3 regions of the Serratia ficaria genome follow, and region 1 is predicted to be linked to each of the others. Evidence: predicted binding sites of a transcription regulator. Region 1 holds the regulator's gene; each other region holds the start of a gene.
The links. Region 1 encodes sigma-54, which starts transcription at its own class of promoters, with help from an activator protein. Its sites were predicted from a motif close to GTTGGCACANNTTTCGCTNT; they were not measured.
Positions count from the first base shown of each region.

Region 1 (3,281 bases):
GGCGTCGAGGAACAGCAGCTGCGGCGAAAAACTCTCGGGCAGCTGGGTCATCGCGTACTCGAACACTTCCGGCGATTCCGGCATGTTGCGCACGTCGATGCTCACCGCGGCGGAGCTGTTGCGTTCCGCCAGCGTATTGGCAAGCTGCGGCAGCAGCACCACGGGCAGGTTATCAACGCAGTAAAAACCCATGTCTTCCAGCGCCCGCAAGGCGACGGATTTCCCTGAACCGGAACGGCCGCTGACAATCATCAGCACCATGTGGCAACTCCCCCTGGCAACTCGGCGGCGTTGGTCGCCGCCGTTAGACTCTTTATTATCCCGGCCTAAGCCGGGATCCATCATGGTGAAACAGTATCGCTATCCTGGCTGGAAGTCACGTCAGCCGGGCGTTACTCGGTGATGATTTGGTAAAGCTCTTCGTCACTCTGCGCCGCGCGCAGGCGGCGGCATACGGTTTTGTCGGCCAGGCGCTTGGCGACCAGCGACAGGGTATGCAAATGGGTCTTGCACTGATCGGCCGGCACCAGCAGGGCGAACAGCAGATCGACCGGCTGGTTGTCGATGGCGTCGAAGGCGATAGGTTGGTCGAGACGGATAAACACGCCAACGGCCCGCAGTGTGTCCTCTTCCAGTTTTCCATGGGGAATGGCGATACCGTTGCCGATACCGGTGCTGCCCATGCGCTCCCGGGTGAGAACCGCGTCAAACACCACCTGCGAAGGCAGGTTGAGCTGAGTGGCCGCCAGTTCGCTGATAATTTCCAAAGCCCGTTTCTTGCTGGTGCAGTGTACCGAGCTTCTGGTGCACTCGATGTTTAACACCGAGCTGAGTTGCATATATTCGTTGTTCATCTCATCTTCACTTAAAGCCATGCTTATCAGGCTATTTTACTGGCCATTCCGGCTCCGGGCGGTGCGCGAACCCCTCAGGGACTTGCGGGCACGTTCCGGGCTGCAACCAAACTGTCTACGCCAATGGCGCCTGAAAAGAGGGCTTTCGCCTGTTTTAACCCTGATTACCGTTCGGCGCGTTACCCATGCAGGTAACGCGCCGATAGCTGAGGCCGCGGTTAAGCAGCGCCCCTGACGGAAAGAGGGTCAGAGTGTCAGTGTTGCTTCAATTTGTCTTTATGTTTGTTCAATTGGCGCGCCAGTTTGTCGATCAGCGTGTCAATTGCGGCATACATATTCTCGTCTTCCGAGGTGGCGTGCAACTCGCCTCCATTCACGTGCACCGTTGCTTCCGCAATTTGCTGCACTTTTTCCACACTTAAAACAACATACACCTGATTGATGCGATCAAAATACTGTTCGAGTTTGGCGAACTTGTTATTCACGAACTCGCGCAACGGATCGGTGATTTCGATGTGGTGTCCGGTAATGTTGAGCTGCATAGTGTCTTCCTTCTCAATAGAGGTCAAACCAACTGTTTACGCTGGTTCGACGGCGGGATGGACAAAGACTCTCGGTACTTGGCGACGGTGCGCCGCGCCACGATGATCCCCTGATCGGAAAGCAGGGTGGCCAGCTTGCTGTCGCTGAGCGGTTTGGCGGGGTTTTCCGCCGCAATCAATTTCTTCACCAACGCCCGGATCGCCGTCGAGGAGGCTTCGCCGCCGCTGTCGGTGTTCACATGGCTGGAGAAGAAATATTTTAATTCGAAAATACCGCGCGGACTGTGCAGAAACTTCTGCGTGGTGACGCGCGAAATTGTCGATTCATGCATCTCCACGGCCTGGGCGATATCCGCCAGCACCATGGGTTTCATAAATTCTTCGCCCTGTTCAAAGAAAGCCTGCTGCTGGCTGACGATGCAGCGGGTGACCTTCAACAGGGTCTCGTTGCGGCTTTCCAGGCTTTTAATCAGCCATTTGGCTTCCTGCAGGTTGCTGCGGATAAACTGGCCGTCGGCTTCGCTGCGCGCGCTGTTGCCCAACGCGGCGTACTGCTGATTGATCTTCAGACGGGGAATGCTGTCGGCGTTGAGCTCAACCGTCCATTTATCCTGCGCTTTGCGCACCAGCACGTCCGGAATGACGTATTCCGACTCGCCGGTGTTGATCGACTGCCCCGGGCGCGGGTCGAGCGACTGAATCAGCAGCATCGCTTCTTTCAGTGTATCTTCTTTTAGCCGGGTTGATCGCATCAGGCTGCGAAAGTCGTGATTGGCCAGCAGATCCAGATGCTCGCTGATGATCAGCCGCGCCTCGGCCAGATACGGCGTGTCTTTGGCGTATTGGGAAAGCTGCACCAGCAGGCAGTCGCGCAGATCGCGCGCGGCGACGCCGACCGGATCAAAACGCTGCACGCGCTTCAGTACCGCCTCGACCTCGTCCATGGTCACATTCTCGTCACCCATGCTCTCGAGAATGTCTTCCAGCGGCACGGTGAGGTAGCCGGTGTCGTCGACCGCATCGACGATCGAAGTGGCGATGGCGGCGTCGGTATCGGAGAACGGCGTCAGGTCCACCTGCCACATCAGATAATCCTGCAGCGTCTGGGTGGTTTCGCCCTGATACACCGGCAGTTCGTCATCGCTGTAATCGGTGCCGGTGCCCGACGGCGTGCCGGCGGTGTAGATTTCGTCCCAGGTGGCGTCCAGCGGCAGCTCTTCGGGCATGTCCTTCTGTTCCAGCGCCTCGCGGGTATCCAGGCCTTCGGTGTCGGTGGCCTCTTTGGCGTCGATTTCGTCGTGCAGATCGGTTTGCTCAAGCAGGGGGTTGCTCTCTAACGCCAGCTGTATCTCTTGCTGAAGCTCAAGCGTGGACAACTGCAGCAGGCGAATGGCCTGCTGGAGCTGCGGGGTCATGGCCAGCTGTTGGCTGAGCCTGAGTTGCAAACCTTGCTTCATAATCTTCTGTCTACTTCCGTTAACCGTCGTCCTTCAGGACGCGCTGGCACTCAGAGGCGGAATTCTTCGCCCAGATAAACGCGTTTCACCTGCTCATCGGCCAGAATAGCATCCGGCGTGCCGTGGGCAATCAGTTTGCCCTGGCTGACGATGTAGGCGCGTTCACACACGTCCAGCGTTTCGCGCACGTTGTGGTCGGTGATCAGCACGCCCAGGCCGCTGTCACGCAGGTGCTCGATGATTTTCTTGATGTCGATAACGGAAATCGGGTCAACCCCGGCGAAGGGTTCATCCAGCAGGATGAATTTCGGGTTGGCCGCCAGCGCGCGGGCGATCTCGACGCGGCGGCGTTCACCGCCGGACAGCGCCTGGCCCAGGCTGTCGCGCAGGTGGGTGATGTGAAACTCTTCCATCAGCTCTTTGGCGCG
Region 1 is NZ_LT906479.1:4,622,183-4,625,463, reverse strand. It holds gene rapZ (RNase adapter RapZ) at 1-261, opposite strand, end outside; gene ptsN (PTS IIA-like nitrogen regulatory protein PtsN) at 393-854, opposite strand; gene hpf (ribosome hibernation promoting factor) at 1,109-1,396, opposite strand; gene rpoN (RNA polymerase factor sigma-54) at 1,420-2,853, opposite strand; gene lptB (LPS export ABC transporter ATP-binding protein) at 2,904-3,281, opposite strand, start outside.

Region 2 (3,281 bases), 510 kb from region 1:
CGCGGTCCATTTCTTCTTTGCGCAGTTCGATGTAAGCATCGATCGCATCGTCGGTGAACACGCCGCCGCGGGTCAGGAACTCGCGGTCTTCGTTCAGTGCGGCCATGGCTTCATCCAGCGAGCCCGCCACTTTTGGGATCTCGGCTTCTTCTTCCGGCGGCAGGTCATACAGGTTTTTGTCCATCGCGTCGCCAGGGTGGATCTTGTTGATGATGCCGTCCAGGCCGGCCATCAGCAGTGCGGCGAAGCACAGGTATGGGTTGGCCGCCGGATCCGGGAAGCGGGCTTCGATACGGCGCGCTTTCGGGCTGGCGACCACCGGAATACGGATGGAGGCGGAGCGGTTACGCGCTGAGTAAGCCAGCATCACCGGCGCTTCGTAGCCCGGGACCAGACGCTTGTAGGAGTTGGTGGTCGGGTTGGACAGGGCGTTGATCGCTTTGGCGTGCTTGATGATGCCGCCGATGTAGAACAGGGCGGTTTCAGACAGGCCGCCGTATTTGTCGCCGGCGAACAGGTTGGTGCCGTTCTTGGACAGCGACATGTGGCAGTGCATGCCGGAACCGTTGTCGCCGAACATTGGCTTCGGCATGAAGGTCGCGGTTTTGCCGAAGGCGTGCGCCACGTTGTGCACCACGTATTTGTAGATCTGGATTTCGTCGGCTTTTTTGGTCATGGTATTGAAGCGGGTAGCCACTTCGTTCTGACCTGCGGTGGCCACTTCGTGGTGGTGCGCTTCAACCACCAGACCCATTTCTTCCATGGTCAGACACATGGTGGAACGGATGTCCTGCGAAGAGTCGACCGGAGGAACCGGGAAGTAACCGCCTTTCACCGCCGGGCGGTGGCCTTTGTTGCCGCCGTCGTAGGTGGTGCCGGAGTTCCATGCGCCTTCGATATCGTCGATGGCCACGTGGGAACCGCGGATGCTGCTGCCGAAACGAATGTCATCGAACAGGAAGAATTCTGGCTCCGGCCCGAACAGCACGGTATCCGCGATGCCGGAAGAGCGCAGGAAGTCTTCCGCACGCTTGGAGATGGAGCGCGGGTCGCGGTCGTAGCCCTGCATGGTGCCCGGCTCGAGAATGTCGCAGCGGATGATCAGGGTGGATTCTTCGAAGAACGGATCCAGTACCGCCGTGCTGGCGTCCGGCATCAGCACCATGTCAGATTCGTTGATGCCCTTCCAACCGCCGATCGAGGAGCCGTCAAACATTTTGCCTTCTTCGAAGAAGTCGGCGTTCACCTGATGAGCAGGGATGGTGACGTGTTGTTCCTTACCCTTGGTGTCAGTGAAACGCAGGTCTACGAATTTCACTTCATGCTCATTCAGCATCGTCAAAACGTGTTCAGCGGACATACTTAACTCTCCCGGATTTATCATTGTCGTCGTCGTGGAACGAATCTGTGGAACTGGCTTTTTTTCGCCTTGAAAAGACTAAAGCGAAAACTGTGCCAACTTTTCAAAAGGGCTTTCATCGCCTTTCTGTGCGGGTTTTGCACAAACCCAGTATGCACCATCAGTGATGCAATGCACCACAACAGTGCAAATTGAGTGGGCGGTGGCACCGAAATGGTGCAAAAGTGCGTCGATGGCGACTTTTTGCACCGTGAAAGGGATCACAAACTGACCTGTACGCAGTTGTTTATAAGAGATGGTTGTGATCTTGTTTAGTACCTCGCTTAATACGTGTACAATAGCGCGCTATTTCTAATGCCTGAGGCAAAGCTGTGATCGAAAATTTGCGTAACATCGCCATTATTGCCCACGTTGACCATGGTAAAACCACCCTGGTTGATAAGCTGCTGCAACAATCCGGTACTTTCGGAGAGCGTGTAGAAGCCACCGAACGCGTAATGGACTCCAACGATTTGGAGAAAGAGCGTGGGATTACCATCCTCGCAAAAAACACCGCCATTAATTGGAAAGACTACCGCATCAACATCGTGGATACCCCAGGACACGCCGACTTCGGCGGTGAGGTAGAGCGTGTGATGTCAATGGTCGACTCGGTGCTGCTGGTTGTGGATGCAATGGATGGCCCTATGCCGCAAACCCGCTTCGTGACCAAGAAGGCCTTCGCCAACGGTCTGAAGCCGATCGTGGTAATCAACAAGGTTGACCGTCCTGGCGCGCGTCCTGACTGGGTTGTCGATCAGGTGTTCGACCTGTTCGTTAACCTCGACGCGACCGACGAGCAGCTCGATTTCCCAATCATCTATGCATCCGCACTGATGGGCATCGCCGGCAACGACCACAACGACATGGCGGAAGACATGACCCCGCTGTATCAGGCGATCGTCGACCACGTGTCCGCGCCGCAGGTTGAGCTGGAAGCGCCATTCCAGATGCAGATCTCGCAGCTGGACTACAACAACTACCTGGGCGTGATCGGCATCGGCCGCATCAAGCGCGGTAAAGTGAAGCCAAACCAGCAGGTCACCATCATCGACAGCGAAGGTAAAACTCGCAACGGTAAAGTGGGCAAAGTGCTGGGTCACATGGGTCTGGAGCGTATCGAGTCCTCTCTGGCCGAAGCTGGCGACATCATCGCCATCACCGGTCTGGGCGAGCTGAACATCTCCGACACCATCTGCGACACCAACGCCGTTGAAGCGCTGCCGGCGTTGTCCGTTGATGAACCTACCGTCAGCATGTTCTTCAACGTCAACACCTCGCCGTTCTGCGGTAAAGAAGGCAAATTCGTGACTTCTCGCCAAATCCTTGAGCGTCTGAACAAGGAACTGGTGCACAACGTGGCGCTGCGCGTTGAAGAAACCGAAGATGCCGACGCGTTCCGCGTTTCAGGCCGTGGCGAGCTGCACCTGTCCGTGCTGATCGAAAACATGCGTCGTGAAGGTTTCGAACTGGCGGTATCCCGCCCGAAAGTTATCTTCCGTGAAATCGACGGCCGCAAACAAGAGCCGTTCGAAAACGTGACGCTGGACATCGAAGAGCAGCATCAGGGCTCGGTGATGCAGGCCATGGGTGAGCGTAAAGCCGACCTGAAAAACATGGATCCGGACGGTAAGGGCCGCGTGCGTCTCGACTACGTGATCCCAAGCCGCGGCTTGATCGGCTTCCGTAACGAATTCATGACCATGACTTCCGGTACCGGTCTGCTGTATTCCACCTTCAGCCACTACGACGACGTCCGTCAGGGTGAAGTGGGCCAGCGTCAGAACGGCGTGCTGATCTCCAACGGTCAGGGTAAAGCGGTAGCGTTCGCCCTGTACGGTCTGCAAGATCGCGGCAAGCTGTTCCTCGGCCACGGCGCGGA
Region 2 is NZ_LT906479.1:5,134,310-5,137,590, reverse strand. It holds gene glnA (glutamate--ammonia ligase) at 1-1,360, opposite strand, end outside; gene typA (ribosome-dependent GTPase TypA) at 1,732-3,281, shown strand, end outside.
Region 2: a site for sigma-54 is predicted at 1,441-1,460, ahead of glnA (glutamate--ammonia ligase). Genes of this name have one in related genera too.

Region 3 (3,281 bases), 160 kb from region 1:
CAACGGCCGTGGGAGAAGGGGTTGATCCTGATCGCCGCAGACTATGCGCAGCTAGCGCCTTATATAGATGACAGTGCGCTGAATGAACGGCAACGCGCCGCGATATTCTCCAGCTGGCCAGGCCCGGTGACCTGGGTGATCCCTGCACGGCCGGAAACGCCGCGGCTGCTGACCGGGCGTTTCAGCTCGCTGGCGGTGCGCGTCAGCGACCATCCGCTGGTGCAGCAGCTGTGCCGGCAGTACGGCAAGCCACTGGTGTCGACCAGCGCCAATCTCAGTGGGCAGGAACCTTGCCGCAACGCGGATGAAGTGACGCAGCAGTTTGGCGCCGCGTTCCCGGTATTGGCCGGCAGCGTTGGCGGCCGCCTTAACCCTTCAGAAATCAGAGATGCCCTGACCGGCGAACAGATCCGCCAGGGCTAGAGGTATGTGCATGGAGAAGTTTGCGGTATTCGGCAACCCTATCGGCCACAGCAAGTCGCCGCGAATTCATGCGCTGTTCGCTGCGCAGACCGGGATTGATCATCCGTATGGTGCGGTGTTGGCGCCGTTGGAGGGGTTCGAAACCAGCCTGCAGGCGTTTATCGCTGCCGGCGGTCAGGGCGCGAACGTAACCGTGCCCTTTAAAGAACAGGCCTATGCAGCGGCAACGGAGCTGAGCGAACGCGCCTCGTCTGCCGGGGCGGTGAACACGCTTAAACGGTTGCCGAACGGGGGGCTGTTGGGGGATAACACCGACGGTATCGGCTTGCTGACCGATCTGGAACGTCAGCAGTTGATCCGGCCCAAGGATCGTATTTTGCTGGTGGGCGCCGGCGGCGCGGCGCGCGGCGTGATTTTGCCGCTGCTGTCCTTTGGCTGTGAGTTGACGATCGCCAACCGGACGTTCAGCCGGGCGCAAGATCTGGCGCAGGCGTTCAGCCATCTTGGCGGGATCTCGGCATTGCCGTTGGATCAGCTTGGGCAACGGTCCTTCGATCTGGTGATCAACGCCACGGCTTCCGGCATCAACGGCGAGGTCCCCGCGTTGCCGAACGGCGTGGTTAACCGCCATACCCGTTGCTACGACATGTTCTATCAACGGGGGCCAACGCCCTTCCTGGCCTGGGCGCAACAGCAGGGGGCAACCGACTATGCCGATGGTTTGGGGATGCTGGTGGGGCAGGCGGCCCATGCGTTTCTGCTTTGGCATGGCGTAATGCCGGAGATCGAACCGGTGCTGCGTCAGCTGCGCAGCGAACTGGCGGCATAAACGGGGCCCGTTCCCGCCAGGGAACGGGAGCTTGTCAGATATCTTCCGACAGGTATTCGTCTTTCCAGCGCACATAGTTAGTTGAAGAGTAGACAAGCCCTTCCAGCTCGGCGGCGGTTAACGGGCGAACCTGGCGTGCCGGGCTGCCCATATAGAGATAGCCGCTGACCAGTCGTTTACCCGGCGCCACCAGGCTACCGGCGCCAATCATCACATCGTCTTCTATTACCGCACCGTCCAGCAGGATCGATCCCATACCTACCAGTACCCGGTTGCCGATGGCGCAGCCGTGCAGCATGGCCTTGTGGCCCACGGTCACGTCTTCTCCAATCAGCAAGGGGTAGCCTTCGGGATTATGTTCGGATTTGTGGGTCACGTGCAGCACGCTACCGTCCTGGATATTGCTGCGCGCGCCGATCTTTACCGCATTCACGTCGCCACGAATGGCGACCAGCGGCCAAACGCTGACGTCATCGGCCAGCTCAACGTTGCCGATCACCACGCTGGAGGGATCGATCATGACGCGTTGACCGAGTTTGGGAGAGTAATGAAGATAAGAGCGTACTGCATCGGACATGGTGATAGCCTCACGTCGGGATCATATTTACCGGCAATACTAGACGCTGCTGATGGAATTACAACCAGTCACAGCGGCGGAACCTGTGAAAAACGGCCCCGATCGCGCAAGATCCACCCGAAAGGACTGAAAAGTGTGCAAACGGAAAGAAAAGATCAAAAAAGGGGTTGTGCAAAAAACTCGGATCCCTATAATGCGCCTCCATCGACCGGGCACAACGGCAAGTGATTCGCTTCACGAGGCGGCCAGGAAGAAAGAGAAAAAATCCTGAAAATTAGGGTTGACTCTGAAAGAGGAAAGCGTAATATACGCCACCTCGAGTTAGCAAGCCAACGCGGCTAACTCACTGCTCTTTAACAATTTATCAGACAATCTGTGTGGGCACTCCACAAGACGATATCCAGTACCTTCGGGTACGAAAAAATATCAAGTCTTGAAGAGTGACTAACTGAAGTAAAATTCATGCAGTAACCTTTGAGCATCGCTTCACGAGTTGAAGCAAATCAAGCTTTTAATTGAAGAGTTTGATCATGGCTCAGATTGAACGCTGGCGGCAGGCCTAACACATGCAAGTCGAGCGGTAGCACAGGAGAGCTTGCTCTCTGGGTGACGAGCGGCGGACGGGTGAGTAATGTCTGGGAAACTGCCTGATGGAGGGGGATAACTACTGGAAACGGTAGCTAATACCGCATAACGTCTACGGACCAAAGTGGGGGACCTTCGGGCCTCACGCCATCAGATGTGCCCAGATGGGATTAGCTAGTAGGTGGGGTAATGGCTCACCTAGGCGACGATCCCTAGCTGGTCTGAGAGGATGACCAGCCACACTGGAACTGAGACACGGTCCAGACTCCTACGGGAGGCAGCAGTGGGGAATATTGCACAATGGGCGCAAGCCTGATGCAGCCATGCCGCGTGTGTGAAGAAGGCCTTCGGGTTGTAAAGCACTTTCAGCGAGGAGGAAGGGCGATGTCTTAATACGGCAGCGCATTGACGTTACTCGCAGAAGAAGCACCGGCTAACTCCGTGCCAGCAGCCGCGGTAATACGGAGGGTGCAAGCGTTAATCGGAATTACTGGGCGTAAAGCGCACGCAGGCGGTTTGTTAAGTCAGATGTGAAATCCCCGCGCTTAACGTGGGAACTGCATTTGAAACTGGCAAGCTAGAGTCTCGTAGAGGGGGGTAGAATTCCAGGTGTAGCGGTGAAATGCGTAGAGATCTGGAGGAATACCGGTGGCGAAGGCGGCCCCCTGGACGAAGACTGACGCTCAGGTGCGAAAGCGTGGGGAGCAAACAGGATTAGATACCCTGGTAGTCCACGCTGTAAACGATGTCGATTTGGAGGTTGTGCCCTTGAGGCGTGGCTTCCGGAGCTAACGCGTTAAATCGACCGCCTGGGGAGTACGGCCGCAAGGTTAAAACTCAAATGAATTGACGGGGGCCCGCACAAGC
Region 3 is NZ_LT906479.1:4,785,913-4,789,193, reverse strand. It holds gene tsaC (L-threonylcarbamoyladenylate synthase type 1 TsaC) at 1-423, shown strand, start outside; gene aroE (shikimate dehydrogenase) at 434-1,252, shown strand; gene CKW09_RS22355 (gamma carbonic anhydrase family protein) at 1,287-1,829, opposite strand; rRNA gene CKW09_RS22350 (16S ribosomal RNA) at 2,342-3,281, shown strand, end outside.
Region 3: a site for sigma-54 is predicted at 1,953-1,972, ahead of CKW09_RS22355 (gamma carbonic anhydrase family protein). Genes of this name have one in related genera too.